Regions from separate parts of the Shinella zoogloeoides genome, predicted to be linked through region 2. Evidence: predicted binding sites of a transcription regulator. Region 2 holds the regulator's gene; each other region holds the start of a gene.
The links. The regulator LexA, encoded in region 2, represses DNA repair genes until DNA is damaged. The targets are predictions, from matches to a motif close to TGTTCNNNNTGTGTTCNG.
Positions count from the first base shown of each region.

Region 1 (7,323 bases), 1.8 Mb from region 2:
GCCGGCTGTTCCTCGTCGCGTGCCATGGGCTTACTTCTTCATCTGCTCCTTGAGCGCTGCGAGCTTGGCGAAGGGCGAATCCGGGTCGATCGGCTTTTCCTTGCGGGGCGGCCTTGCCTCGAATTTCGCCTGCTGCGGTTTTCCGCCGCGCTCGTTGCGCTCGCCGCGGTCCGGGCGATTGCCACCCTGCGGCTTTCCGTCGCGGCCCTTGCCCTGGTGAGGGCCCTGGTTGGGGCGGCCGCCCTCGCGGCGCTCGCCGCGTTCACCGGCCGGCTGGCCACGCTGGCGGTCACCGCCGCGACGCTCGCCCTGACCCTGACGATCGCCCTGGCGGTCGCCACTGCGCTCGCCGCCATGACGGTGGCCCTGGCGCTGGTTGTCGTGGCGCGAACCCGGACGCCAGAGCAGGACGGGCTTGGCCTCGACCGGCTCGCCATCGGCTGCAGCTTCCGCAGCAGCCGGCGCTTCGGCCTCTGCGACCGGGGCCTCGACCGCGGCGGGAGCCTCGGCGGTTTCCGTGACCGGAGCCTGTTCGGCGGCTGCGACCGGCGTTTCGCTTTCGGCATCCGCCGCGTCGGCGTCGTGCTCGTCGGCGGTTTCCGCATTGGCTTCCGCCGGAGCGGCAGCGGCGGCATCGGCGGGCGCCTGGGCGGCGAGGAAGGCTGCGGCCTCTTCCGCCTTCACGCTGTCGGCGCGGTAACCAAGGCCCTTGAGGATCTCTTCCATGTCGTCGGGCGTCGCGCCGAGGATGGAGAGCATGGCGGTCGTCGCGACGAAACGGCGGCCGTCATAGGCGCCGTCCGGGCGCGGCGTGCCGGGCTTCCACTGGAGCAGCGGGCGAATGAGATCGGCCAGGCGTTCCAGGATATCGATGCGCACGGCGCGCTTGCCGAGGAAACGGAAGCCGGCGAGCTTGTAGAAGGCGCGCTCATAGCTCGGATCGGTGACGACCGACGTGCGGCCAGCGGCGAGCACCGGAATGAGGTCGCCGTAGCCCGGCTTGTCGAGGCCGTCGTTCTTCAGCGCCCAGAGCAGGGTGATGAGCTCGGCCGGGGCCGGCTTCAGGAGCGCCGGCATGAAGATGTGGTAGGCGCCGAAGCGGATGCCGTGCTTGCGCATCGAAGCGCGCGCGTCCTGGTCGAGCGCCTTCACGTCGTCGGCGACGTCGCGGCGGAACAGCACGCCGAGATTTTCGACGAGCTGGAAGGCGAGGCCCTTGGCAAGGCCCTGCAGGTCTTCGGCGCGCGAAAGGTCGTCGAGCGGCTTCAGCACAGTGGCGATATGGTGGTTCACGAAACGCTCGATGCGGGCGGCGACGTGGTCGCGCGCATTGCCGGTCAGCTGCTCGTCGGAGAGCAGGATGACGCGCGGGCGCATGACGTGCTCGCTGGCGGTCAGGCGCGCGACGGGATCGCCGAGCCAGCGCACCGTACCGTCGGAGCTCAGGGCGAGATCGGCGTTGCCGGCGGCATGCAGGCGTGCGGCGCGGGCCTCGAATTCCAGCGCTAGCGCCTTCTGCGCAGCCGCCTGCACGGCCTTCGCATCCGGGCCTTCCGTTCCGGGCACGAGCGTGAACCGGAAACCGGCCAACTGCCCGACATGATGTCCTTCCACGAAGACATCACCATTCACACTGATTTCAGCTTCCAGCATCGCATTCTCTCTCAGGCGCTTCATGAGCACAGATGTCCTGCGATCAACAAAGCGTTTCGTCAACCGTTCATGTAGCGCATCGGACAATCGGTCTTCGATTTCCCGCGTCTTTTCCTGCCAGTGTGTCGGATCGGCAAGCCATCCGGGCCGATTCGACACATAGGTCCAAGTCCTTATCTGCGCGATTCGTGCCGAAAGCGTGTCGATTTCGCCATCGGTCCGATCGGCGCGGCGCACCTGGTCCGCCATGAAGTCTTCGTTAACCGTGCCGCGTTTTACGCGATCGGCATAGAGCGTCGAAATGAGGTCGGCGTGCTGGGCGGGCGTGATGCGGCGGTAGTCGGGCAGCGCGCAGACTTCCCAGAGCTTTTCGACGCGTTCCGGCGTGGTCGCGAGATCGCGGACGTCGGGGTAGCGCGAGAGATGTTCGAGCGCCTGCTGGTCGACGGCCGGCAGCGCGCGCGTCAGGCCGTTGATCGGCGGCGGGGCGTCGAGCGACTTGCGCAGGTTTGCAAGCGAGGAATAGTCGAAGCGCGGAGTGCGCCATTGCAGCACGCGGACGGGATCGAACTGATGGGTCTCGATGCGCTTGACCAGCTCGTCGTCGAACGGATCGACGCGGCCCGTCACGCCGAAGGTGCCGTCGCGCAGGTGCCGGCCGGCGCGGCCGGCGATCTGGGCAAGTTCGGCGGGGTTCAGGTTGCGGAACTGGTAGCCGTCGAACTTGCGGTCCTGCGCGAAGGCGACATGGTCGACGTCGAGGTTGAGGCCCATGCCGATCGCGTCGGTGGCGACGAGATATTCGACGTCACCCTCCTGGTAGAGCGCGACCTGGGCGTTGCGGGTGCGCGGCGAGAGCGCGCCGAGCACGACCGCCGCCCCGCCGCGCTGGCGGCGGATCAGCTCGGCGATGGCGTAGACCTCGTCGGCCGAGAAGGCGACGATGGCAGTGCGCTGCGGCAGGCGGGTGATCTTCTTGGAGCCGGCATAGAAGAGCTGGGAAAGGCGCGGCCGCTCGATGACATGGATGCCGGGCAAAAGCTGTTCGAGGATCGGCTTCATGGTGGCCGCGCCGAGCAGCAGCGTCTCGTCCCGGCCCCTCAGATGCAGCACCCGGTCGGTGAAGATGTGGCCGCGCTCGAGGTCGCCGGCGAGCTGCACCTCGTCGATGGCGACGAAGGCGGCGCGCGTCTCGCGCGGCATCGCCTCGACGGTGCAGACCGAATAGCGCGCCATATGCGGCGTGATCTTCTCCTCGCCGGTGACGAGCGCGACATTGTGCTGGCCGACCTTCTCGACAAGACGCGCATAGACCTCGCGCGCAAGCAGGCGCAGAGGCAGGCCGATAACGCCCGTCTCATGTGCCACCATGCGTTCGATTGCGTAGTGGGTCTTGCCCGTATTGGTCGGGCCGAGCACCGCGGTGACCCCGCGGCCGCTCAAGATCATGGGTGCTTGCGACAAGTCACGCCCCGGCAGGTTTCAATTTCGGCCGGAAGCACTTCCGGCAGGCCACAGATGCCCATCAGGGCGCCCGATGGCAAGGGGGGAGGCGAAATGGGCTGCTTTTCCCGGGTCTTTCGCCGGCTCAGGGAACAGGAACGGAACGAAACGGCGACGAATCGCTGACTCGCGGCGATTCAGGGTTTGTTCACTGCAAGGGGTTGAAGGAATTTTCGCCGGTGCCACGAAATGTTGAATCCTATTAAGGACTAAGCTTCGCCGACAATGGAAACCCGCCATGCTGCTTCAAGTTGCCTTGACGCATCGATTGAGGCTGCTACGCTTCGAATCAGGCTTATGCGGCCTGCCGCTCGCTCCCGTCGTGGAATGGTGAACGCATAACCGAAATCATGGTTTGACCCGCCCTGGCGATTCATCAGCAATGCGAGCACTGACCTCTTTCCGAGTCGCCCGGGTAGGGATGAACCGATGAAAAGCTTTCTGGAATCGAAAGCCATGGCAAAAGCGCTGCGCCAGTCTCTGGCGGAGCGGAATATCGACATGTCCCATGGTGAATGCCTCGAACTGATCGCGCGGCAATTCGGGCTTGCCGACTGGAACATTCTTTCGGCACAGATCGAATCGGCCAAGTCAAAGCTCCAGCCGCTGCCTCTCCCCTCTGGTTGGTTCCCGACCGGCTTTACGGACACCCAGCGATATCGGATCGGCCTCGATCTCACGTCGCCCGGCTGTGCACTTATCGAGTGCCTCGTGGGTAAGGAGACCGACCTCGGAAACGAGCGCTTTGCATGCCTGATGCAGAGTATAGACGCCGACAGCTACCGCGGTACTGTCAGCCTGACGGCCAGCATCAGGGCCGAGGCAGCGAATGTCGGAACCATCTGGATGCGTGTCGACGGAGAGCCAGGTTCGACCCTGCGCTTCGACAACATGCTTCAGCGCGAGGAGAACGGGGCGATCTACGGCACATCCGGCTGGATCGAGCGTTCGGTCGTTCTGGATGTACCCGTGGAAGCTTCCAGCATCCATTTCGGCTTCTTCCTGAAGGGCTATGGGAAGGTGTGGGCACGAAACTTCCGTCTCGAGACCGTCGCGCATGGCACCCGGACGACCGAGATGGCGCCACAGGCCCCGGAGCGGAAAACTTTGCCCAAGCAACCGGCTAATCTGGATTTCACCGGGATATCCGGCTGACGGCCATTATCCTGCCCATGACAGGATCGGGAAAACTCGGAGGCCCGGTGCCGAGCCGGCATCGGGCCGATCGACATCGTCCGTCAAACCGGATGATCGTGCAGGTCCGCGCCCTCCCAGCCGCCGCCGGCCTCGTAGAGCGGGAAGACCTCTTCGGTGAGGTACGGCCCGCCGCCGACGGATTCCTTGGAGGACATCAGCACGAAGCGGTTCACCGTGAAGGGCGCGGTATAGAAATTGCCGCGGCCGGTGAGGTAGTGCGCGACATCCTCGGGGCGGGCGTTACGCAGGCGGGCGAGGGTGACGTGCGGGGTGAACTTGCGCGGATCGGCGGGAAGGCCGAGGCGCTGGCAGATGCGCTCGATTTCCGCCTGGAGCGCATACATTTCTGGCGCCTGCGTGACGCCGGCATAGACCGAATGGGGCTTCTTCGAGCCGAAGGAGCCGATGCCGGACAGGGCGAGCTGGAATTCGGGGCGCTCGATGCGGTCGAGCCTGTCGACAACCTCGTCGGCGGTGCGCCCGTCGATGTCGCCGATGAAGCGCAAGGTAATATGGAAGTTCTCGACATCGATCCAGCGGGCTCCGGGAAGTCCGCCTCTCAGCAACGAGAGGCTCATCGCCGCATTCCGCGGCACTTCGAGGGCAACGAAAAGTCTCGGCATGGCGACTTCTCCCTACTGGAATGTAACGTCAGCGAATCACGCAAAGGACTTTCGCGCAACCCTTATTTCGCACCCGCGATAACTACTCCCCTGCCGATATCGACTTGAGGAAGGCTTCCGCCGTCGGGAGGATCGACTGGACCATGACGTCCACGCCCTCCGGGTTGGGATGCATGCCGTCCTCGATCTGGAGGTTCGCCTTGGTGACGACGCCTTCGAGGAAGAACGGATAGAGCGGTACGCCGTGCTTTTCCGAAAGGCGCTGGTAGATGCCGTTGAAGCGCGCGGCATAGTCCGCACCCATGTTGGGCGGGGCCAGCATGCCGGCAAGCAGGACCGGGATGCCCCGCTCCTTGAGCCGGGCCAGCATGGCGTCGAGGTTCTTCTCGGTCTCCTCCGGGGCGATGCCGCGCAGGGCGTCGTTGGCGCCGAGTTCGAGGATTACGCCCTGCGTTCCGTCCGGGATCGACCAGTCGAGCCGGGCAAGGCCGCCGGACGTCGTATCGCCGGAAACGCCCGCATTCGCGATCTCGACCTCGTAGCCTTTGGCGCGCAGCGCAGCCTCCAGCTTGACCGGAAAGGCATCGGCGGCGGGAAGCTGGTAGCCGGCCATCAGGCTGTCGCCGAAGCCGACGAGCTTGACGGGCGCAGCCTGTGCGATGCCGGCGGATAACAAAGCTGTGATCGCAAGTGAGGCGAAAAATCCGACGGCCGCTTTAAACGACATGGAGCTATTCCTAGATTGCTGGCATTCCAGTGTTTCCGATACATATAGGGCAGAATTCCTTGGCCAAAACCATCATCGATCTGAAAAAAGCCGATCTCACCCTCGGCCAGGCGGCCGCGTCCGTTCATGTGCTGAAGGGGATCGACCTTGCGATCGATGCGGGCGAATCGGTCGGGATCGTCGGCCCGTCGGGCTCCGGCAAGTCGACGCTGCTGATGGTGCTCGCCGGCCTCGAGCGGCTGGACAGCGGCGAGATCCATATCGACGGCGCGGGCCTGCACGGAATGAACGAGGATCAGGTGGCGGATTTCCGCGGCCGCAACATCGGCATCGTCTTCCAGTCCTTCCACCTCATTCCCAACATGACGGCGCTGGAAAACGTCGCGGTGCCGCTGGAACTCGCCAATGTGCGCGACGCCTTCGAGATCGCGCGGCGCGAGCTGACGGCCGTGGGGCTCGGCGAGCGCCTGTCGCACTATCCCGGCCAGCTTTCCGGCGGCGAGCAGCAGCGCGTGGCGATCGCCCGGGCACTGGCCCCTTCGCCGAAGCTGCTGATCGCCGACGAGCCGACCGGCAATCTTGACACCGAGACCGGCCAGCAGATCGCCGATCTCCTCTTCTCCAAGCAGGCCGAGCGCGGCACGACGCTGGTACTGGTGACGCATGATCCCGCGCTTGCCGCCCGCTGCGGCCGGCAGGTCGCCATGCGCTCCGGCGAGATCGTTTCGGGCGCGGCGCCCGTCCGGGCTCCCGTCCAAGCGGTGCCGGCATGAGGATCGGCACGGTCCTCCGCCAGTTTCCGCTGGCCTTGCGCCTGGCGCTGCGCGAAATGCGCGGCGGCCTGAAAGGCTTCTACATCTTCCTCGCCTGCATCGCGCTCGGCACGGCAGCGATCGCAGGCGTCAATTCGGTATCGAGCGCCATCACCCAGGCGATCGCCTCGCAGGGGCAGACGCTGCTGGCCGGCGACGTGCGCTTCGAGTTCAGGAACCGTTTCGCGACGCCGGAGGAGCTGAAACATTTCCAGAGCCTCGGCGACGTGTCGCTGTCGACAGGCCTGCGCTCCATGGTGCGCCTGCCTGACGGCTCCGACCAGACGCTGGTCGAGGCCAAGGGCGTCGACGGCGCCTATCCGCTCTACGGCGCGCTGGAGGCCGAGCCGAACAGGCCTGCCTCGACGCTTTTCGCTAGAGAGGGTGACGCCTACGGTGTCGTGGTCGCGCCGCTGCTGCTCGACCGGCTCGGCATCGCCGTCGGCGACGAGATCCTGCTCGGCACGGCAAAGCTGAAGATTGCGGCGACGCTCACGCGCGAGCCGGATGCCGTTTCCGAAGGGTTCGGCTTCGCGCCGCGGCTGATGCTGTCGGAAGAGGCCCTGCAGGCAAGCGGGCTCGTGCAGACCGGCAGCCTTGTGGAGAATGCCTATCGTATCCGCCTCGCCGATCCCGCAACATCCCTCGAAACGCTCAGGGCGGAGGCCAACAAGGCCTTCCCGACAGCCGGCTGGTCGATCCGCACGTCCGACAGCGCGGCGCCGTCGCTGACGGCCAATATCACCCGTTTCTCGCAGTTCCTGACGCTCGTCGGCCTGACGGCGCTGATCGTCGGGGGCGTGGGCGT
Region 1 is NZ_CP132311.1:3,412,414-3,419,736, forward strand. It holds gene Q9316_RS17820 (RNA-binding S4 domain-containing protein) at 1-26, opposite strand, end outside; gene Q9316_RS17825 (helicase-related protein) at 31-3,102, opposite strand; gene Q9316_RS17830 (glyoxalase superfamily protein) at 3,586-4,311, shown strand; gene thpR (RNA 2',3'-cyclic phosphodiesterase) at 4,395-4,976, opposite strand; gene Q9316_RS17840 (arylesterase) at 5,059-5,703, opposite strand; gene Q9316_RS17845 (ABC transporter ATP-binding protein) at 5,763-6,476, shown strand; gene Q9316_RS17850 (ABC transporter permease) at 6,473-7,323, shown strand, end outside.
Region 1: the regulator LexA is predicted to act here: its motif matches at 3,245-3,262, upstream of Q9316_RS17825 (helicase-related protein).

Region 2 (7,323 bases):
GAAGAGCGCGCGCCGCGCATGCGCGCCTATGTCGATCATGTTCTCGCGCTGCTGCCATTCGAGCCGGCAACGATGGAGCGTCTCGGAGGACCCGCGACCACCTATGTCGGTCATAGGCTGATTGGCGATCCCGATATCCAGCGGATCCGCGCCGCCCGGCTCACGCGCGTGGACCGCGATGCCAGCGAGCGCCTCTGCCTGCTGCTTCCCGGCTCGCGCAGCACGGAGATCAACCGGCTGCTGCCGGTGTTCGGCGAGACGGTGAAAGAACTGTCCGCGCGCCATCCCGGCATGCGCTTCGCCCTGCCCACCGTGCCGCGGCAGGAGGCGCTGGTGCGGCAACTGACGGCGGATTGGCCGGTAAAGCCCGATATCACGGTTACCCCAGAGGCGAAGTGGCAGGCCTTTGCCGAGGCCGATGCGGCGATCGCCGCTTCCGGCACGGTCATCCTGGAGCTTGCGCTGGCGCGCGTGCCTGTTGTCTCGACCTACCGCTTCGACTGGATCGCCAATTTCTTCGTGAAGAAGATAAAGGTCTGGACGGCGGCGATCCCGAACCTCATCGCCGACTATGCCGTGGTGCCGGAATATCTCAACGAGCAGGTGCGGCCCGGGACGCTCACGCGCTGGTTCGAGCGCCATTCGGTGGACACCGCGCACCGCCGCGCCATGCTGGAAGGCTACGACCTCGTCAACGCACGCATGCAGACCGAGCGGCCACCGGGCGAGACCGGGGCGATGGTCGTCCTCGATCTTCTCGCAAAGAAAAAGCCCGGTCGAAACTGACCGGGCTTTCTTCTGTTCGGTGCGCTGGAATCAACGCTTGGAGACGGGCGTGTAATCGCGCTTCGGTGCGCCGATATAGAGCTGGCGCGGACGGCCGATGCGCTGTTCCGGATCTTCGATCATCTCGTTCCACTGGGCGATCCAGCCGACCGTGCGGGCGAGCGCGAAGAGCACGGTGAACATGGTGGTGGGGAAGCCCAGCGCCTTCAGCGTGATGCCGGAGTAGAAGTCGATGTTCGGATAGAGCTTCTTCTCGATGAAATACTCGTCCGTCAGCGCGATGCGCTCGAGCTCCATGGCGACTTCCAGCATCGGATCGTCCTTGATGCCGAGTTCGCCGAGAACCTCGTGCGTCGTCTTCTGCATGATGCGGGCGCGCGGATCGTAGTTCTTGTAGACGCGGTGGCCGAAGCCCATCAGGCGGAAGGGATCGTTCTTGTCCTTGGCCTTGGCGACATATTCCGGAATGCGCTCGACCGAGCCGATTTCGGCGAGCATGTTGAGGGCCGCTTCGTTCGCGCCGCCATGGGCCGGGCCCCAGAGGCAGGCAATGCCGGCCGCGATGCAGGCGAACGGGTTGGCACCCGAGGAGCCGGCGAGGCGGACCGTCGAGGTCGAGGCGTTCTGCTCATGGTCGGCATGCAGGATGAAGATGCGGTCCATGGCGCGCGAGAGCACCGGGTTCGCCGTGTATTCCTCACAGGGAACGGCAAAACACATGCGCAGGAAGTTCGACGCATAGTCGAGGTCGTTCTTCGGGTAAACGAAGGGCTGGCCGATATGGTACTTGTAGGCCATGGCGGCGATCGTCGGCATCTTGGCGATCATGCGCAGCGAGGCGACCATGCGCTGGTGCGGATCGGTGATGTCGGTCGAGTCGTGGTAGAAGGCCGAGAGCGCGCCGACGACGCCGCACATGACGGCCATCGGGTGGGCGTCGCGACGGAAGCCGGTGAAGAACTTCGACATCTGCTCGTGCACCATGGTGTGGTGCGTGACGCGATAGTCGAAATCGTCCTTCTGGGTCTTGGTCGGCAGTTCGCCGTACAACAGAAGGTAGCAGACTTCGAGGAAATCGCCGTGTTCGGCAAGCTGCTCGATGGGGTAGCCGCGGTGCAGCAACACGCCTTCGTCGCCGTCGATATAGGTGATCTTCGATTCGCACGACGCGGTGGAGGTGAAGCCGGGGTCGTAGGTGAAGGCACCGGTGTTCTTGTAGAGGGTGCCGATGTCGATCACATCGGGGCCGATCGTCCCAGACCGCGTCGGCAGTTCGACTGTCTTGCCACCGAACGATACATCCGCGCTGTTTCCTGTCATAACGATCCTCCGTTGTTTCGAATGGCGGCACGAAGTTGTGCCGGGCCGTGAACATGCTCGTTTTGCTAACCCATTTGCGATGCCCTGCCAAGCAATACCAAAGGCAAATTGTGCAGTGCGGAAATGGACGTTCCGGCAACGCAATATCTACCGTTTCCGTGAACTTGCAAGCAACCTTTGAGAGTGTCCCTCAAATCATGGAGGGCGCATCCCTTCTGGCAGGCTTAGCAATTTTGGAGCCTACTGCCGATTGCAGATTTCTCCGTTCGATTGCATGATGGAATGGGGAAAGCGGGGCCGGGCCATGGCCAAGGTGGATGTCGGGGAGCGGAGGGACGTGCCCGAGGCCTATGCCTTCCGGGCGGTGGCCGACGACGGCGTCTTGCCGGCGCCGCTGCGCGAGACACCAAGCCGGAGGATGTCCGTTGCCGCAGTTCTCCAGACGGCGGGCCGCGTTCGGCTGGCGGTATCGGAATGGCCCATCGCGACGGCCTTCGCTGCCGAGCGCGCGCATGGCCATTTCTTCCTCCTCGTTCCCGTTTTTCTCGGCATCGGCGCAGCCCTCTGGTTCGCCGGCGTATCCGACCCGTCGCTCCTTGCTCTCGCGCTGCTTGCCTGCGCGACGCTCTGGCCGGCCCTGCGATTGCGGCATCGGGAGGACTGGACGGCGCTTACCGCCGCTGCTGCCTTCCTCGTTCCCGTCGGCATGCTGCTCGCCGCTTTCGAAAGTGCGAGGCTGGACACGGTCATCCTAGATGCGCCGGTGACGAGCGAGATCAGCGGCCGCGTCCTGTCGCGCGAGAGCGACGAGCGCGGGGCGATCCGCTATCGCATCGCACTCGAGACGACGCGCGATCCGGTCCTGAAGCGTGCGCCGCGGATCGTGACGCTCCTTGCGCGCAGCCGGCATGCGCCGATCGCCATCGGCGACGGCATCAGCGGCCGCGCCCGGCTCGGCCCGCCCTCCGGGCCGGCACTTTCCGGCCTCAACGACTTCACCTTCGACGCCTATTTTGCCGGCAATGGCGCCATCGGCTATTTCTACGGTGCACCGAGCACCGTCGCTTCCGTGGATACCGGGCTCGATGGGCGGATTCGCGAAACGATCGCTACCTGGCGAAACAATCTTACCGAGCATATTCGCGGCCGTATCGGTGGCGATGCCGGGGCGATCGCCGCCGCGCTGGTGACGGCGGAACAGCGGGCGATCGGCGCGGAGACGGTGGAGGCGCTGAGGCAGGCAGGGCTTGCCCATGTGCTCGCCATTTCGGGGCTCAACATGGTGCTCGCGGCTGGCACCTTCCTCGTCGGCGCGCGCATGGCGATGGCGCTGATCCCCGGCTTTGCCGAGCGGTATCCGTCGAAGAAGATCGCCGCCGCGGGCGCGCTCGTCATGGTGACGCTCTATATCCTCGTCTCGGGCGGGGCGATTTCGGCCGTGCGCTCGTGGATCATGATCTGCGTCATGCTGATCGCCGTGCTCTTCGGCCGCTCGGCCATCAGCCTGCGCAACGTGGCGCTTTCGGCTATCCTCATCCTGCTGCTGACGCCGTCGGCCGTCACCAATCCCGGCTTCCAGATGTCCTATGCGGCAACACTCGGCCTTGTCGCGGGCTATGCCGCCTGGCGGGAGCGGCCGGTGCGGACGGAGAGCCGGGGCGGGCCGTTCCAGCTCTTCGGCGGCGCGGCGGGCCGGTTCTTCGGCGGGCTTTTGCTCTCCTCGCTGATCGGCGGCTTTGCGACGCTGATCTATTCCATCGGCCACTTCCACCGCATTCCCGCCTATGGGCTTGCAGGCAACCTGCTCGCCATGCCCGTCATCAGCGTCATCGTCATGCCGTTCGGCCTGATCGCCGTGCTGCTGATGCCCTTCGGTCTCGACGCCATCCCCTTTGAGATCATGGGCAAGGGCATCGAATGGATGATCGCCCTGTCGACGTGGGTCGCCGGGTGGAAGGGCGAGATCGTGACCGGCCGCATTTCGCCGCTCGCATTCGTCCTCATCGGCGTCGGCGGCGGGCTGGTCTGCCTGCTGCGTACGCGGCTGCGCCATGCCGGGACGGTGCTCGTTCTCTTCGGGCTCGGCGTCGCCTTCTGGCCGGGCGGCCGGGCTGGGCCGGAAGTTCTGGTCTCCGAGGACGGCCGCCTCGTCGCCGTCCTGCGCGGCGACAGGGTTGCGACGAACCGCACGCGGCCGCCGGATTTCATCTATGACCAATGGCGCCGCGCCCTGCGGCTCGGCGATCTCGTGAAACCGGACATGCGCAAGACGGCAGGGCTGACGCTGGAGGAGGCGACGGAAGAAATGCCGGCCGTAGGAGAGCGCAAACGCCCCCGCCGCAAGGCTGATCGGCAGAAGGCTAAGGATGCCCTGTCCGCAGCCTTCGAGACTGCGGGGAAGCGCGGCGGCTTCGTGTGCGAGGCAAAGGCGTTCTGCGCCGCCATCTCGCCGAGCGGCTGGCGCGTCGTGGCGCTGGAAGACAGCGCCTTTCTCGGCACGGCCTGCGACGCCGCAGACCTCGTCGTCGTACCGTTTCCGCTGCGCATCGATACGTGCCGCTCGGGCGCCCGGCTGGTGACGGCCCGGCATCTGCGCCGGACGGGCGCTCTGGAAATCATGCCCGCGGACGGAATGGCAAACGCTTCCCTATCGCAAGCAACCTTCCTGCCGGCCGTCGAAACGCTCGACCGGCCCTGGTCGCGCCATCGCACCTATGACTGGCGCATCGGGCAGTTCGAAGCCGAACCGGCGATCAATGGTAGCGGCGGATGAGCCCGACGAGCTTGCCCTGGATCTTGACGCGATCCGGCCCGAAGATCCGGGTCTCGTAGGCGGGGTTGGCGGCTTCCAGCGCGATGGAGGCGCCCTTGCGGCGGAAGCGCTTCAGCGTGGCTTCCTCGTCGTCGACGAGCGCGACGATGATCTCGCCCGGATTGGCGGTGCTCGCATTGCGGATGATAACCGTGTCGCCGTCGAGAATGCCGGCCTCGATCATCGAATCGCCCTTGACCTCGAGCGCATAGTGGTCGCCGCTACCGATCATCTCGGCGGGGACGGTGATCTCGTGCGTGTTGTTCTGGATGGCGGAAATCGGCACGCCGGCGGCGATGCGGCCCATGACCGGCACGGAGACCGACGAGGACATTTCCTGTGGCGTGCGCTGAGGCGGGGCGGCGGGCGCGGGCTGCTTGCCACGGCTGCCTTCGATGACGGAGGGGGAAAAGCCGCGACGGGGCTGCAGGCTCGGGGAATAGGCGTCCGGCAGCTTGATGACCTCCAATGCGCGCGCCCTGTTGGGCAGGCGCCGGATGAAACCGCGTTCCTCCAGCGCCGTGATGAGGCGATGGATGCCGGACTTGGAGGCAAGGTCCAGGGCGTCCTTCATCTCGTCGAAGGACGGCGGAATGCCGGATTCCTTCATACGCTCATGAATGAACAGGAGCAGTTCCTGTTGTTTGCGCGTCAGCATGGCCTCTCCAGCGAGAATCGTGAAACAAATCCAGAACAGACACTATCTGTTCCATATGTGTTCCGCAAGAGGCCGAGGGAACAATAATACTGTTCAGGCGGTGGGATCGCGCAGCAGAAGGACTTCACAAGCCGCGCCTGCGGGCGCGGCCGGGGCATGCGGCAGGCGGACCAGCAGGCCTTCCGATGCGGCGAAGATTTTCATCATCGACGAATCCTGCTTGTCGAAGGGCTTGACGACAAGCTCGCCGTTCGCGCGGGCGATGCTTGCACGGATATAGTCTTGCCGGTGGTCGTTTTCCTTGAGCGGCACGGCGGCCACCGCTTGGCGCAGGCGGCTTGCCGGCGGCAGGTGGGCAAGGCGGCGGACGAGCGGTTCGAGGAAGAGCAGAGCGCAGACGAGGCTGGAAACCGGATTGCCGGGCAGGCCGACGACCTGGACGGCGCGGAGGCGTCCGACCATCAGCGGCTTGCCGGGGCGCATGGCGATGCGCCAGAAATCGAGTTCCATGCCGGCTTCGCCGAGCACGGGCTGCACGAGATCGAAATCGCCGACCGAGGCGCCGCCAAGCGTGACGAGCACGTCGATATCGCGCGCTAGCGCGCCACGCACCGCTTCGAGGATCGCCTGCTTGTCGTCGGCGACGATGCCGAGGTCGACGATTTCGGCGCCGGCCGCGCGGGCGAGGGCGCCGACGCCGTAGGTATTGGACGCGATGATCTGGCTTGCGCCGGGCGGTGTTCCGGGCGTGACGAGCTCGTCGCCGGTCGCCAGCAGTGCGACGCGCGGGCGGGCGTAGACCGTGAGTTCGGGGTGGTTCATCGCGGCGGCGACCGTCAGGCGGCCGGGATCGAGCACGGCGCCGGCCTTCAGCACCACCTCGCCTTCGGTAAAATCCTGGCCGCGCGGGCGGATATGGCGGCCCTTCGGCGTGAGATAGGTTGTGCGGATGCGGCCGCCCTCCAGCACCTCCGCATCCTCCTGCAGAAGCACCGTATCAGCAAAGCCGGGGAGCGGGGCGCCGGTGAAGATGCGCACGGCCTCGCCGGGGCCGGCGGTTCCCTCGAAGGCATGGCCGGCGGCCGAAGTGCCGACAACGCTGAGGACTGAACCCAGTTCGGCGATGTCCGCGTGGCGGACGGCGTAGCCGTCCATGGCGGAATTGTCGAAGGGCGGCTGGGTGAGGCGGGCGGCGATATCTTCCGCCAGCACGCGGCCCTCTGCCTGGTGCAGGGGAACCCTCTCCGTCCGTTGCATCGGCTTTGCGGCCGTCAGAAGGCGTTCGAGGGCGTCGGCAACGGGCAGAAGCGACATCAGGTGTCTTCCCGCTTGTAATCGCCGGAGCGGCCGCCGGATTTTTCGCGCAGCCGCACGCCGCCGATTTCCATCTCGCGGTCGGCCGCCTTGGCCATGTCGTAGATTGTGAGGCAGGCGACGCTGACGGCGGTCAGCGCCTCCATCTCGACGCCGGTACGCCCGGTCAGCTTCGCCATGGCCTCGACCCTGAGACCGGGCAGGGCGCGGTCTTCGCGGATTTCCACCGACACCTTGGTCAGCATCAGCGGGTGGCAGAGCGGGATGAGGCTGGACGTCTGCTTGGCGGCCATGATGCCGGCAAGACGCGCCGTGCCGATCACGTCGCCCTTCTTGGCATCGCCCTTGAGGATCAGGTCGAGCGTTGCCGGCGCCATACGGATGGAGCCTTCGGCGACGGCGATACGGACCGTTTCCGCCTTGTCGCCGACAT
Region 2 is NZ_CP132311.1:1,621,792-1,629,114, reverse strand. It holds gene lpxB (lipid-A-disaccharide synthase) at 1-786, shown strand, start outside; gene gltA (citrate synthase) at 817-2,106, opposite strand; gene Q9316_RS09160 (ComEC/Rec2 family competence protein) at 2,411-4,879, shown strand; gene lexA (transcriptional repressor LexA) at 4,860-5,576, opposite strand; gene Q9316_RS09150 (molybdopterin molybdotransferase MoeA) at 5,670-6,890, opposite strand; gene moaC (cyclic pyranopterin monophosphate synthase MoaC) at 6,890-7,323, opposite strand, start outside.

Region 3 (7,323 bases), on a different replicon from region 2:
GCGCGCGCCGAGGCCGCGCTTTTCCAGTGCGTGACAGAGATCGTGCACGAGGCCGGCCGTATAGCGGGCGATAGTCTCCGGTGCGCCGATCGGTTCGCCGAAGACCTTTCGCACCGTGGCGAGCTCCGGATCGCGCAGCGGATCGACGGGTTCGGAAATCCTGCCCTCGATCTGGTCGAGCCGGCGGCCGAGGAGCGGGCCGAAGCGCAGCACGAGCGGCGCGCGCGGCACGGCGAGCACGTCGCCGATCGTGGCAAAGCCGAGCACATGCAGGCCCGTCACGGTTTCCGGCGCGATGCGCAGGCCGGGGATCGGCAGCGGCGCGACGGCCTCCCCCGCCGCGCCGGGCGGAATGATGCAGACCGGATCGGCATGGAAACGGGCGGCGGCATAGGCCGCCCCCCAGCTATCGGCAATGGCCGCGCGGGCGAAAATGCCGGAGGCGCCGAGGCGGTTGACGAGGCCGGTCAGCATGCGTGCCTCGCCGCCGTGCAGGTGGTCTGCGCCGGTCGTGTCGATGACGAGCCCGTCCGGCGGGTCCGGCGCGACGATGGGGGCGTAGTGCTGCAGGGCCCAGAGAGCAAGGCGCCGGAGCGCCGCCGCATCGGCCGCGGGGTCGGCGGGCATGGTCAGGACATCGGGCAGCAGCGCATGGGCCTTGGTGAGCGGCATGCCGACGCGAAGGCCCGCCTGCTCGGCCGGCCGGCTCACCGCCGTCACGATGCGGCGCGAACCCTCCTTGCCGACCAGAACGAGCCGCCGGTCAGGCGGAGGCGCCGAAGCGCCAAGGGACCGTCGCAGGCGATCGATCGGCCAGCCGGGAAGAAAAAGCGATACGACCCTCGGCATCGGATGCCTCCACTTCGAATTGCGCCGTCTCGCCGGAGCGGCAGCGGGTGAGTTCCAGCAGCCATTGCGCCCGGCCGACGCCCGGCACGGGAAGCGGCACGGACGGCCGCACGGAAACCTGCCAGCGCGTGACGGCGGCCGTGGGCAGCAGGAAAGCCCCGGCTTCCCGCCTATGCCTGAAGCGGCGCACGGCGATGCCGAGCGTGCCCCCGGCTTCCGCAGCAAGCTGCAGGCGGCGCGAGGCCGTCATCGACAGGCGCGCGACCTCCGCCACCACCGCGCCCAGCCCGCCATGGCGCAGCCCCTCCTCGAAACAGAGGAGAAGGCTCTTCTCGTCGCCCGCTTCCACATAGAGGACGCGCCCGGGGGCGAGCCCTGCCTGCGCCATCGCGGGGGCGAAGAGATCGGGCCGCGTCAGGCACCAGAGCACCTGTCCCCTGGTGCGGGCGGCAATGCCGGCGGCAAAAAGCATGGCGGCCGCGCCCTCGACGGCATCGTTGCCGCCGCCGCAGACCTCGTGCAGGCTGGCCAGCGCCAGCCCGCCGCCGGGCAGCCGGCTGTCGATTTCCGGCACGCCGAAGGGCAGCACCGCCCGGTCGCGCAGGGCGCGGCCGTCGAACTGCCGGATGCGGTCGCGCAGGTCGGCGACAACGGCATTGGCGGAGGCGGACATCGGCTGGCGGGCTCCTGGTCGAAGAATGAATGTTCTTTATTTGTTCTCATTCTTCCCCAGAGTCAATCGCCGGAAAGATCACAGTTTGAATCATCCTCGGGAACCAACGGGCGCGGCGGAAGTTCTCCCTCACGCCATTCCAGCAAATTCTGGTCATCAAATTCAGGAGACATGTCCATGGCTGACGAAAAAAGCACCGGCAAGCGCACGCTCGGCGTCGTTGAAGGTCGCGACAACATCTCTGAGGAAGCCCGCGCCGCGGCCGCGGAAGCCACGGTCAGCGAACAGATCGAGGCGCTGAAATCGGAAATCAGCCGGCTGAAGGAATCCGCGGGCCTGATCGCCGAGGGCACGGGCAACCTGGCGGTCGCCAAGGCGGAATCGCTGCGCGAAGAACTGCGCCAGACCATTCAGGCCAACCCGCTCGCCACCCTCGCCAGCGCCGCCTTCATCGGCTACCTCTTCGGCCTTCGCCACCGGTAGAGCCTTGCCCATCATGCCATGAAAAAGCCCGGCAATGCCGGGCTTTCTTGCGTGTCAGAACCAGCGCTGGCGGCGGGGCGGTTCGCTTTCGAGCGAGCCGAGCAGATAGCCGATGACGATGCCGGCAAGTCCGGCCGTAAGCACGACCGTCGAAAGGGCGGCCGGATGCTCGCGTGCGGCCTGGGCGACGGCGGCGCCTTCGTTGCGGACATATTTGCTTGCAGAGCGCACGGCGGGGCGGGCGGCCTCCATGGCATTGCCGGCGCGGTCGCGGATCGTCTCGTAGGCCTCGGTGCCCTTGTCGCCGATATCCTTTTGGAGCTGGGCGATTTCGGCGCGCAGGGCGGAAATCTGGGATTGAACGTCAGTGCTTGCCATTGCGGTCTCCTTGTCTGCAATCAAGACCGAACGGATGGCAGGCAGCTTGGTTCCAAGCGGCGGTAAGAAACGCGATCAGCCCGCCTGGCGGCGCCCGTCGCGGCGGATTTGCGAGGGCGTGTCGCCGAAGGCGGCGCGGAAGCGGCGAGTGAAGTGCGAGAGGCTCTCGAAACCGGTTTCCAGCGCGATCTCGATCAGCGGCTTGTTGGTGCGCACCACCATGTTGTACGCGGCGGCCATGCGGATCTTCATGTAGATCGCGCTCGGCGAGGCCCCCATGTCGCTCTCGAACAGCCGCTCCAGCTGACGGCGGGAGACGTTGGTCATGGTGGCGATGCTGTCGATGGAGAGCAGGTCTTCCGTGTGCTGCTCCATCATCATGATGGCGAGATGCACGCGGCGGTCGCGTGCTTCGAGGCCGAGCGGATTGCGCGGCTGGAGGTCGGTGGCGTCGCGCCGGTGGCGGATCTGAAGGATTTCCAGCGCATTGCGCTCGGCCGCCTCGCCGACATGATGGCGCACGAGTGTCGCGGCAAGATCGGCGACGCTGCTGCCGCCGGCACAGGTGGCGACCTTGCCGTCGAAGCGGAAAATCTGCTCCGAGGTCGCATCGATGTCGGGGTAGCGCCCGCGGAATTCGCGGTGGTGCAGCCAGCTCACGCAGGCCGTATGGCCCTTGAGCAGCCCGGCTTCGGCGAGGATGAAACTGCCGGTACACAGCCCGATCAGTCCGACGCCGGCATTGGCCGCCTTGCGCAGATAGGCCGTCGCATAGCTGTCGATCGGTTCGTCGACGCTCAGGAGGCCGCCGACGACGGCGATATAGTCGAAACAGGACGGATCGGCGAAGGGCGCGGTCGGGGCGACCTGGATGCCGCCCGACGAGGAGATGAAGTTGCGCGTGCTGCTGATGACGTCCCAATCGCAGTTGACGCGGCGGGAACGGTCCTCGCTGTCGCTGGCAAGGCGCAGGGTATCCACGAACAGCGCGAAGGCCGAGAGGGTGAAGCTCTTCGACAGGATGAAGCCGACGCGCAACGCCTTGGGCGCCGCCGCTCCGCTTATCTCCTTCGATGTCCGAACATCCAGCGCCATCAGACCTCCCAAACCGTTCCGCCGGACACTATCGTCGCAGGCACGGACCGCTGGCAAGAGCCATAGCAGATTTCGCAGCGCGCCTCCATTCCCCGCCCGACGTTTGTGGAGGCGTGGACGCCCTGCCCGACGCTCGTCAGCGCGCAGGCGTTGGACAAGGGGTGCGTCAGGCTCCACTACCGGTTCTGAGAGCCCGCGAGGATATTCAAGTGAGCGCCAACCCGGAATGGGCGACGGCCGCGGTGAAGAGGCGGCGGTCCGGCGTCTCGGCTTGCGACGCGCGGTCTTTCAGGATCTCCAGGAAGTCATAGCCGGCGGTCCAGCGGCCGAAGCCGCTCGCGACGTTGATATGGCCCGCCGCGCCGATATCGACGAGGCCGCTGCCCCAGGCATGCGCCGTCCGGCGCAGCCGGTCGAGCGGCATATAGGGGTCGTTGAGGCTGCCGACGACGAGGGAGGGAAACGGCAGATGCGTGTCCGGCATGGCGCCGAACCTGACGATGCAGGGATGCAAGGTTTCGGTCGCATCGAGATCGCAGGGAGCGACGAGCAGCGCGCCGCGGATGCGCGAGGCGAGCCGGCTTTCGGCGAAATGCGCCGCCAGGACACAGCCGAGGCTGTGCCCCACCAGCCAGACGTCCCTTCCTACCATCTCGACCTGCCGCTCCAGTTCCGTAAGCCACTGTTCGCGTCTGGGGCAGGTCCAGTCGTGCTGATCGACGACCCGGCTATCCGGATTGTCCCGTGCCCAATGGCGCTGCCAGTGCGTTTCCGGCGAACCGTTGAGGCCGGGCAGGATGAGGGTGTCGACGGGTATATCGAGTGACGGCATGGCGGGCCTTCCTTCGCGAACGGGCTATGGTGCGGATGATGCGCGCGAAGGAGCGCGATCGTAAGAAAGGGCCTGCTACAGTCTTCAAAATCCATGAAAATTCTTTGCATCCGCGGCGGGATGCGGGGCATCGGGCGGCTTCCCGTCCGATGCCTTTTTGGGACTCAGCCGCGATGATCGAGGCGGGCGACGAGGCGGTCGCCGAACCACTGGATGCCGCAGACGAGCACGATGAGCACCGCGACGACCGCAACCATCACGGCCGTCTCGAAACGCTGGTAGCCGTAGCGGATGGCAAGGTCGCCGAGCCCGCCCGCGCCGATGGCGCCGGCCATGGCGGAAGCGCCGATCAGCGTCACCAGCGTAACCGTGAAGCCGGCCACGATGCCCGGCAGCGCCTCGGGGATCAGCACCTCGCGCACGATCGTCCAGCGGTTGCCGCCCATGGCGCGCACCGCCTCGATGAGGCCGCGGTCGACCTCCCTGAGCGAGACTTCGGCGATGCGGGCATAGTAGGGCGTCGCGGCGATCGACAGCGGCACGATGGCCGCCCAGGTGCCGATCGACGTTCCCACGATGAGGCGCGTCACCGGAATGAGCGCGACGAGCAGGATGATGAAGGGCACGGAGCGGAAGCCGTTGATGACGGCGCCGAGCACCCGGTTGATCGAGAGGTTTTCCGCAATGCCGCCGCGCGCCGTCGCGACCAGCGCAAGGCCGAGCGGCAGGCCGAAGACGAGCGAGATGACGCCGGAGGCGGCCGTCATCACGATGGTTTCCCAGAGCGAACGGACGAGAAGTTCAAGCATGATCGGCGACATGGCCGAGGACCTCCACCTGTGCGCCGAGGCGCTCCGCAAACGACGTGAGGCGCGCGGCGTCATCGGCCGGCACCGCGATGAAGAAGCGCCCGACGGCCTGCTCCTGGATATGATCAATGCCGCCGTGAAGGAGGCGATAGCCGCCGGGGAACGCGGCGGAAATATCCTGGAAGAGCGAACCGGTCGCGGCCGGCCCGGCGATGTCGAGGCTGACAATGGCCTCGCCGGCCATATCCGGCGAAAGCCGCTGCGCGATATGGGCGGGAAGCTGCGGGCGGATACCGCTGAGAAGGCTCCTGGTGGTTTGCGCCTGCGGCTGGGAGAAAACCTGCCAGACCGGCCCCTCTTCCACCACGCGTCCGGCATCGAGAACCGCCACGCGGTCGGCGGTGGAGCGCACCACCTCCATCTCGTGCGTGACGAGCAGGATGGTGAGGCCGAGCTTGCTGTTGATATCCTTCAGCAGAGCAAGGATGGCGCGGGTCGTCTCCGGGTCCAGCGCGGAGGTCGCCTCATCGGACAGCAGCAGCGCGGGCTTTGCGGCAAGCGCGCGGGCGATGCCGACACGCTGTTTCTGGCCGCCTGAAAGTTCGGACGGATAGGCCTTGGCCTTGCCCGAGAGGCCGACGAGGTCGAGCAGTTCGGCCGCGCGCGCAAGGCGCTTGGCTTTCGGCCAGCCTTCGATCTTCAGCGGCAGGGCGACGTTCTCCTCCACCGTCTTGGCGGAGAGCAGGTTGAAATGCTGGAAGATCATGCCGATGCGGCGGCGCAGCGGCTGCAGTTCGGCTTCGCCGAGACCGGTGATCTCACGGCCCTCGATGGCGATCGTGCCGCTGTCCGGCCGTTCTAGGCCGTTGAGGCAGCGGATCAGCGTCGACTTGCCGGCGCCGCTTCGCCCGATGATGCCGAGGATCTCGCCGCGGCGTACCGTCAGCGAAACGCCGTCCAGCGCCGCCGTCTCGCCGAAACGCCGGCGCACGTCCGCAAGGTGGATGACATCCTGCTCGTCTATGCTTGCCGCCGCGCGCCAGGTCACATGTTCGTTCATTCGATTTTCCTTCCCGAAACGGGAAGACAGCCCGCGACGGCTGGAGCGCGTCGCGGGCTGTCTCGATTTGACGTTGAATGCCTCAATAGGCGCTGATGCCGGTGCCCTTGTAGACGCGGTCGAATTCGGCCTTCACGGCGTCGTTCTGGTAGGCTTCGACGAGCGGCTTGACCCAGGGCTCATCCTTCGATTCCTCGCGCACCGCGATGAAGTTGCGGTACGGATTGTCGTCGACCGCCTCCTGCGCGATGCGGTTTTCCGGGGTAAGGCCGCTCTTCAGCGCCCAGTCGGTGTTGACCACCGCCGCGTCGAGGTCATCGACCGAACGGCCGACGATACCGGCGTCGAGTTCCTTGATCTCGATGTTCTTCGGATTTTCCGCGATGTCGGCGATGGTGGCGAGAATGCCGGTGCCGTCCTTCAGCTTGATCAGGCCTTCCTGCTCGAGCACGCGCAGCGCGCGCCCTTCGTTCGACGGATCGTTCGGCACGCCGACGACGGCGCCTTCCGAAAGATCGGCGATCTTGGTGTGCTTCTTCGAATAGAGGCCGATCGGCCAGACGGCGGTGTAGCCGACCGGCACGATCTTGTAGCCGTGCGTCTTCACCTGGTTTTCGAGGTAAGGCAGGTGCTGGAAGGCGTTCGCGTCGATCTCGCCGCGCGCCAGCGCCTCGTTCGGCTGGGTGTAGTCGTTGAAGACGACCGTCTCGATGGTGAGGCCCTTCTTGGCGGCTTCCGCCGTCACGACACGCCAGACATCCTCGTCCTCGCCGGAGATGATGCCGACCTTCAGGTCCTTCTTGTCCTCTGCGGCGGCGGGAGCCGGTGCGGAGAGTGTGGAGACGGCGACCGCCGCCACGGCGAACGCCGCAAGCACGGTCCGGCGGGGAAGAAGGGTGCCTTCGAGGAGGGTTTTGCTGATTTTCGACATTCTGGACTGCTTTCGCGATTGGGAGGATCGACTTCGAAACACCTTTGTTTCTGAAAGCAAAATCGCAAATGCCGCTTTTTCGGACAACGAATGGCGGTTTATCGGGCAGGCGGAATGCGAACTTTCCCTCTAGCGCTTCGGCCGGAAGGGAAAATATTTTCCACTATATTTATAGACTATGCCGCTGCCGGCTCATCCCGTCTTACCGAGCGC
Region 3 is NZ_CP132312.1:166,412-173,734, forward strand. It holds gene Q9316_RS21235 (DUF6504 family protein) at 1-849, opposite strand, end outside; gene Q9316_RS21240 (ImuA family protein) at 764-1,522, opposite strand; gene Q9316_RS21245 (hypothetical protein) at 1,700-2,005, shown strand; gene Q9316_RS21250 (hypothetical protein) at 2,060-2,383, opposite strand; gene Q9316_RS21255 (GlxA family transcriptional regulator) at 2,459-3,478, opposite strand; gene Q9316_RS21260 (RBBP9/YdeN family alpha/beta hydrolase) at 3,684-4,310, opposite strand; gene Q9316_RS21265 (methionine ABC transporter permease) at 4,475-5,131, opposite strand; gene Q9316_RS21270 (methionine ABC transporter ATP-binding protein) at 5,112-6,179, opposite strand; gene Q9316_RS21275 (MetQ/NlpA family ABC transporter substrate-binding protein) at 6,262-7,110, opposite strand; gene Q9316_RS21280 (GntR family transcriptional regulator) at 7,303-7,323, opposite strand, start outside.
Region 3: the regulator LexA is predicted to act here: its motif matches at 1,553-1,570, upstream of Q9316_RS21240 (ImuA family protein).

Region 4 (7,323 bases), 1.6 Mb from region 2:
CGAACCGGTCTCGTCAGAGCGGTCCTGGCCGGCGATCGGCTGGGTGTAGACGCCGTTGCCGAGCGTGGCGACATCGTTGACGAGACCGGCAAGCGGCTTCTGCACGAAGAAGCGGACGGCAAAGTAGAGGCCTGCCAGCACGGTGGCGAGCACGATCAGGCCGCCTGCGATCATCATATAGGTCTGGTCCTGGACGGGCGCATTGATCGCCGCGCGCGGCACGTCGACGAGGACGGCCCAGGTCGTGTTGATATCCGGCAGCGCGAACGGGTAGACGACGCGGTCGAAGGCGGCGAACTCATCGAAGGACAGGTTCTTGATATGGCCGACCTTGCCGGTGGCAAGCGCTTCCTTCACCACTTCGACGCCCGTCGAATCGTATTCCTTCATAAGCAGGTCGACGTTCGGCCCGACGATCCACTTGCCGGTCTGCGAGAGCAGCATGACACGGCCTTCGCCGAACGGCCGAAGCTGGCTCAGCTTGTCATAGAGCGTCTTCAGGGAGACGTCGGCGCCGGTGACGCCGATCATCTTGCCGTTCACGTTGACCGGATAGGCGATGGAGGCCATCGTCAGGTTCTCGCCGGTGGAAGTTTCCTGATAGGGCGAGCTCATGGCACCCTTGCCGCTCTTGGCGGCCAGCGCATACCACTCGGCCTTGTAGTCGGATTCGAAGGTCGACAGCGTGATCGTGCCGTCCTTGCGCTTCGTCCAGTAGGGGTTGAACGAGCCGTCCTTGAACGTGCCGGTTTCCAGTTGCTCGGCCATGCCGCGCGACTGGCCGTCGAAGGCGTTGGGCTCTTCCGCAAACCAGCTACCCAGCGCGAAGCTGTTCTTTTCCGTGTTCGCCTTCAGGATACTGACGACGGCCTTGCGGTCCATGAAGCCGGCCGCATGGCCCTGCTCGATGACGCCGCCCATGGCGCGCGCCGCGCCGGCCAGCGCGCCGATATCGGCGGCGATGTCGGCGGCGATCGCCTTGGCCTCGGTGTCGGCCTGCGTATAGACGAGATCGGACACGCGGCTCTGCGTCTGGTCGATCAGAACGGTATTGGAGGCGAGCATCACCAGGGCGATCGTGCCGCCGGTAACCGCGATGAGCTTCGTCGCGAGCGACTTGGCCTGGAACTTGAACATGAAATCCTCACGATGAGAGACGCCCGCGGCGGATGGCCGCGAAGGGGCACATTCGTTTGCGGGGGTCTCCATCATGGAGGTCGGGGCGCGCGACCAGCGCCAGAGACGGACCGCGCCTGTTCAAGGTGCGGTGTCTGAGGACTTCAGTAACCGATAAAACATTAATAAATAGCCAAGTTTCGTTGCCGCTTCTTGGCGCAACCGGCTGATTTTCAGGCGTCGCGAACCATGCGACGCCCGATGCACCTTCCAGCCCGAGCCGTTCAGACTTCCGCGTCGACGGCGGCGGCAAACGGGATGGAGGGCTGCGCGCCCGGCTTGAGGCAGGCGAGCGAGCCGGCGACGGCCGCGCGGCGCAGGGCGTCCTTGAAGCCGAGGCCGGCATCAAGCGAGGCGGCGAGATAGCCGCAGAACGTGTCGCCCGCGCCGACCGTATCGACCGGCTCGATGACGAGGCCGGCGGCGCGGAAGATCTCGTTCTTGCGGATGGCGATCACGCCGTCGGCGCCGAGCGTCACGATGATCGTCTGGCCGCTTGCGGCGTGGAGCGCGCGCATGGTGGTTTCGCGCGCCTCGTCGGAAAGCTCGCCCTTGCCGACGAAGAGGTCGAACTCCGTCTCGTTGGCGACGAGCACGTCCGCCATGGCGCCGAGCCGCCGGGCGTCGGCGCTGAAGGGGGCGATGTTGACAATCGAGGTGACGCCCTTCTGCTTGGCCGCGACAAGCGCCGCCTCGATGGCGGCGTTGGGGATCTCGAACTGCAGCATCAGGTAGTCGCCGCGCGACATGCCGCCGACCGTGCGCCTGGCATCTTCCTCCGCGACGGTGCCGTTGGCGCCCGGCACCACGACGATGACGTTCTCGCCCTCGTCGTCGACGAGGATATGCGCCGTGCCCGTCGCCTCGGCGGCGGAGCGCACGCCGTTGAGGTCTACCGCGGCATCGGCGAGCAGCGCCAGCGCCTGGCTTCCCAGCCGGTCGTCGCCGACGGCGCCGGCCATGCGCACGATGGAGCCGGCGCGGCGGGCGGCAAGCGCCTGGTTGGCGCCCTTGCCGCCGGCGGCGGTGGTGAAGCTGCTGCCCATCACCGTCTCGCCCGGCTTCGGCAGGCGTTCCGGCGTTGCGATGAGGTCCATGTTGATGGAACCGAAGACGGTGATCATGAGAGCTGCCCCTTGTCGTTTCCGCCGGACACTGCCCGAGGCGGTCAGTCCTCGTCAACTACCCTCAGCCGCAATGCTCCCGTTCTGCTCTCGACGGTCTTCTCCACCGGCTGGGAAAGCTCGGAAACGCTTTCGAATTCAAGCTCTCCGATGCGCGCGCCCCGGCGCGCCAGCTTTTCCGTCGAGGTGAGGATGAGGTCCACATCCTTCTGCGCCGAGGTAAAATGGCCGTGCAGCTTGCGCACCCGGTCGTCGAGCCGCGTCAAATCGTCCATCAGCCGTGCGACCTCGCCCTGGATGACATGCGCCTGCTCGCGCATGCGCTGGTCCTTGAGGAGCGCCTGGAGCACCTGCACGGAGAGCATGAGCAGCGAGGGCGAGACGATGACGATGCGCGCCCGATGCGCGCGCTGCACGACGCCCTCGAAATTCTCGTGGATGCTGGCGAAGATCGATTCCGAGGGCACGAAGAGGAAGGCCGTGTCCTGCGTTTCTCCCGCCAGCAGGTATTTTTCGGAAATATCCCGGATATGGGTCTCCATGTCGCGGCGGAACTGCTGGGCGGCGATTTTTACCGCCTCCGGCGGGCGCCCGTCCGACATGGCGTTCCATGCCTCCAGCGGGAACTTGGCGTCGACGACGAGCGGCGGCTGACCATTCGGCATGCGGATCGTGCAATCGGGGCGCACGCCGTTGGAAAGCTGCGCCTGGAACTGGTAAGCGCCGTGCGGCAGTGCATCGGCGATGATCGTCTCCATGCGCGATTGGCCAAAGGCGCCGCGCGTCTGCTTGTTGGAGAGGATCGCCTGCAAGCCGACCACGTCCTTGGCCAGCGACTGGATGTTGGTCTGCGCCGTGTCGATGACGGCAAGCCGTTCCTGCAAGCGCCTGAGATTCTCGTGGGTCGCGCGCGTCTGCTCGGAGATCGACTGGCCGAGGCGCTGCGTCAGGCCGTCGAGCCGCGCATTGATCGCCTGGTTCGTCTCGGATTGTTTTGCGCCGAAGACCTCCGCCATCGCCCCGACGCGTCCCTGCATCTCGGTCTGCGCCCTCAGTAGCTCGGCAAAGCGCAACTCCGCGATCGCCGCGGCTTCACGCTGGCGGGCATGGCTGCGGCGGGCAGAGACGAAGCCGAAGACGGCGAGAAGCGTGACGACAAAGAGGAGCAGCGCCGGGCCGGGGCCGCCGAGCCGGGCGAGGAAGGTCAGGAGCAGGGTATCGAAAGTGGGGTCGATCATGCCGCGACCATAACACGGATTGCGACGGAAACCAGATCATAACGTGAACAAATGAAGTGAAGGGCTGGTGAAGCCGATTGAAAGCCCAAAAAAACCACGCTAAGGGAGGCGCATGACCATCAAGCCGCTGATTATCCTTCCCGATCCGATCCTCCGCGAGGTCTCGAAGCCCATCGAGACCATCGACAGCGAGGTGAAGAAGCTCGCCGATGACATGCTGGAGACCATGTACGATGCGCCGGGCATCGGCCTTGCCGCCATCCAGATCGGCGTTGCGCGCCGTATGCTGGTGCTGGACGTGTCGAAGGACGGCGAGGACAAGGCGCCGCTCGTCTTCATCAACCCGGAGGTCGTCAGCACGTCGGATGCCCGCTCGGTGTACGAGGAAGGCTGCCTGTCGATCCCGGATTATTATGCCGAGGTCGAGCGCCCGGCAGCGATCACCGTCAAGCATCTCGACCGTGACGGCAAGGAACGGCTGACGGAGGCCGACGGCCTGCTGGCGACCTGCCTCCAGCACGAGATCGACCACCTCAACGGTGTGCTGTTCATCGACCATATTTCCAAGCTGAAGCGCGAAATGGTGATCCGCAAGTTCACCAAGGCGGCCAAGCTGCGCGGCAGCAAGGCGCTCTGAGGCGGCAACCGCCGTCTCCCATCCCTACGGAGGCTGACCGATGGCCCTTCGCATCATCTTCATGGGCACGCCGGATTTCTCCGTTCCGACGCTGGAAGCGCTTGCCAGCGCTGGCCACGAGATCGTCGCCGTCTATTCCCAGCCGCCGCGCCCGGCCGGCCGCCGCGGCCTCGAACTGGTCAAGTCGCCGGTTCAGCAAGCCGCGGAGAAGCGTGGCATCCCCGTCCGCACGCCGGTCAATTTCCGCGAGGAAGCCGATCGCGCGGCGTTCCGTGCGCTGAATGCGGACGTCGCCGTCGTCGTCGCCTATGGCCTGCTGCTTCCCGAAGCGATCCTCACCGGCACGCGGCTCGGCTGCTACAACGGCCATGCCTCGCTGCTGCCGCGCTGGCGCGGCGCGGCGCCCATCCAGCGCGCGATCATGGCCGGCGACACCGAGACCGGCATGATGGTCATGAAGATGGACAAGGGTCTCGATACCGGACTGGTCGCGCTCACCCGCCGCGTGGCGATAAGCGACACGATGACCGCCGGTGAACTGCACGATGTGCTGATGCAGGCCGGCGGCGGGCTGATGGCCGAGGCCATGGCAAAGCTCGAGGCCGGCGATCTTCCGCTGACGCCGCAGGCCGAGGGGGGCGTGCTCTACGCCGCCAAGATCGACAAGGCCGAAACACGCATCGACTTCTCCCGCCCTGCCGGCGACGTGCACAACCATATTCGTGGCCTCTCGCCGTTCCCCGGCGCCTGGTTCGAGCTTTCCGTCGCCGGCAAGCCCGAACGCGTCAAGGTGCTGGCCAGCGAACGCTCCAGCGAGACCACCGCAAAACCCGCCGGAACGGTGCTCGACGGCCGGCTGACCGTCGCCTGCGGCGATGGTGCGGCGGTGCGGCTCGTGCGCCTGCAGAAGGCCGGCGGCAAGCCGCTCGATGCGGCGGACTTCCTGCGCGGCACGCCGGTTCCTGCCGGCGAGGTCCTCGCCTGATGCCGCGCTACCGCCTGCGCATCGAATATGACGGCACGCCCTATGTCGGCTGGCAGCGGCAGGACAACGGCCATTCCGTGCAGGGCGCCATCGAGGCGGTGATCCTTTCCCTGACCGGCGAGACCGTGTCGATCCGCGGCGCGGGGCGGACGGATTCCGGCGTGCACGCCATGGGGCAGGTCGCCCATGCGGACCTGTCGCGCATCTGGGCGGGGCACACGCTCCGCAACGCGCTCAACGCCCATCTCGGCATGGCCGGCGAGCGCGTGGCGATCCTCGACGCGGCTGAAGTGCCCGACGATTTCGACGCCCGCTTTTCGGCGGTGAAGCGGCACTACCTCTATCGCATCATCTCGCGCCGCGCGCCGCTGGCGCTGGAAGCGAACCGCGCCTGGTTCGTCGCCAAGGAGCTGGACCACGCGGCCATGCACGCGGCTGGCCAGATGCTGGTCGGCCGGCACGACTTCACGACGTTCCGCGCCGCCCAGTGCCAGGCCAACAGCCCGGTGCGCACCATCGACCGGCTGGAGGTCACGCGCAGCGGGGAGCTTATCGAGATGCGTGTCTCCGCGCAGAGCTTCCTGCACAACCAGATCCGCTCCTTCGCGGGCACGCTGAAGCTGGCGGGCGAGGGCAAGTGGACGGTGGACGACGTGCGGGCCGCGCTCGAAGCGCGCGACCGCAAGGCCTGCGGTCCGGTGGCGCCGCCGGACGGGCTCTATTTCATGGCCGTGGATTACTGAGCGTTTCCGGCAATCAGCCGGGCAGCGTGCCGAGGAGGCGCTGCAATTCCTGCCCGACGATCATCGGCGGCAGCACGAAGACCGCCGTCATGGCCGCCGCCAGCAGCGTCTGCTTGCCGACGCACATCCAGACGAGGCGGAACTGCAGCACGACGCTCGCGCCGAAGACCGCGTAGAGCAGCAGGCCGGCAAAGGGCGCGCTCGTCGGCAGCACCAGCGTCAGCGCGAAGGGAATGGCCGCCGCATAGGCGAAGGGCACGGCGATCCAGTTGCTGGCCGTCACCACGGTCGCAAGATACTTGCCATAGCCGAGCGGGCGCGCCAGCGCGGCGAGCAGCACGAGCGGCAGCAGCCAGCCGGCGATGTCGACGACCAGCAGCTTGATGAAGAAGACGAGGCCGGTCGGCGTTTCCGCCGGCATGCTGGCGAGATAGTAGAGCCGCCAGGACGCCCAGATGACGGCAAAGGCCGGCAGGCACCAGACGAAGGCCCAGAAGGAGCGGGTGAGCCCGCGCAGCGTCAGGTCCAGCCAGCCGAACCCCTCCTGCTTCTGTTTCAAGAGCAGGTAGATGCCGGTGAGGTAGTAGAGGACCTCGTCAAGCCCCGGCATCGCCGAACCAGCGTTCGATGAAGGTCCCGTAGATCACGGTGAGCGTCTCGAGGTCGGCGACGGCGACCCGCTCGTCCACCATGTGCATGGTCTGGCCGACGAGGCCGAATTCCACCACCGGGCAATAGTCCTTGATATAGCGCGCATCGGACGTGCCGCCGGTCGTCGACAGTTTCGGCGCCCGGCCGATGGCGGCCTCGATGGCGCTCGACAGCGAGGCGATCAGCTGGTTGTTGCGCGTCAGGAAGACATGGCTCGGCCGCTCGGCCCAGGTAAGATCGTAGCGGACGGGTTCGCGTCCCGGCCGCAGCGTCCCGTCGCTCGCAGCCGCATCGAGCCGGCGCACGATCTCCGCCATCACGGTTTCCGCCGTCCAGGTGTCGTTGAAGCGGATGTTGAAGCGGGCGGTCGCCCGCGCCGGCACGACATTGGTCGCGGGATTGCCGACGTCGATCGTCGTCACTTCGAGGTTCGATGGCTGGAAGCTTTCCGTACCGGCGTCGAAGGGCGGGTGCATCAGCGCGTCGGTGAGGGCGATGACGCCGCGCACCGCATTGTCGGCAAGGTGCGGATAGGCGGCATGGCCCTGCACGCCGTGCACGGTGAGCGTGCCGGACACGGAGCCGCGCCGGCCGATCTTGATCATGTCGCCGAGCTGATCCGGATTGGTCGGCTCGCCGACGAGGCAGGCATCCCAGCGCTCGCCCTTCTCGGCGGCCCATTGCAGCAGCTTGACCGTGCCGTTGACGGCCGGGCCTTCCTCGTCGCCGGTGATGAGGAAGGAGAGGGAGCCCTTCGGCGGGCCGTTCT
Region 4 is NZ_CP132311.1:48,450-55,772, forward strand. It holds gene Q9316_RS01125 (methyl-accepting chemotaxis protein) at 1-1,137, opposite strand, end outside; gene Q9316_RS01130 (ribokinase) at 1,401-2,300, opposite strand; gene Q9316_RS01135 (DNA recombination protein RmuC) at 2,345-3,538, opposite strand; gene def (peptide deformylase) at 3,651-4,175, shown strand; gene fmt (methionyl-tRNA formyltransferase) at 4,216-5,160, shown strand; gene truA (tRNA pseudouridine(38-40) synthase TruA) at 5,160-5,903, shown strand; gene Q9316_RS01155 (hypothetical protein) at 5,917-6,513, opposite strand; gene dapE (succinyl-diaminopimelate desuccinylase) at 6,500-7,323, opposite strand, start outside.
Region 4: the regulator LexA is predicted to act here: its motif matches at 3,571-3,588, upstream of Q9316_RS01135 (DNA recombination protein RmuC).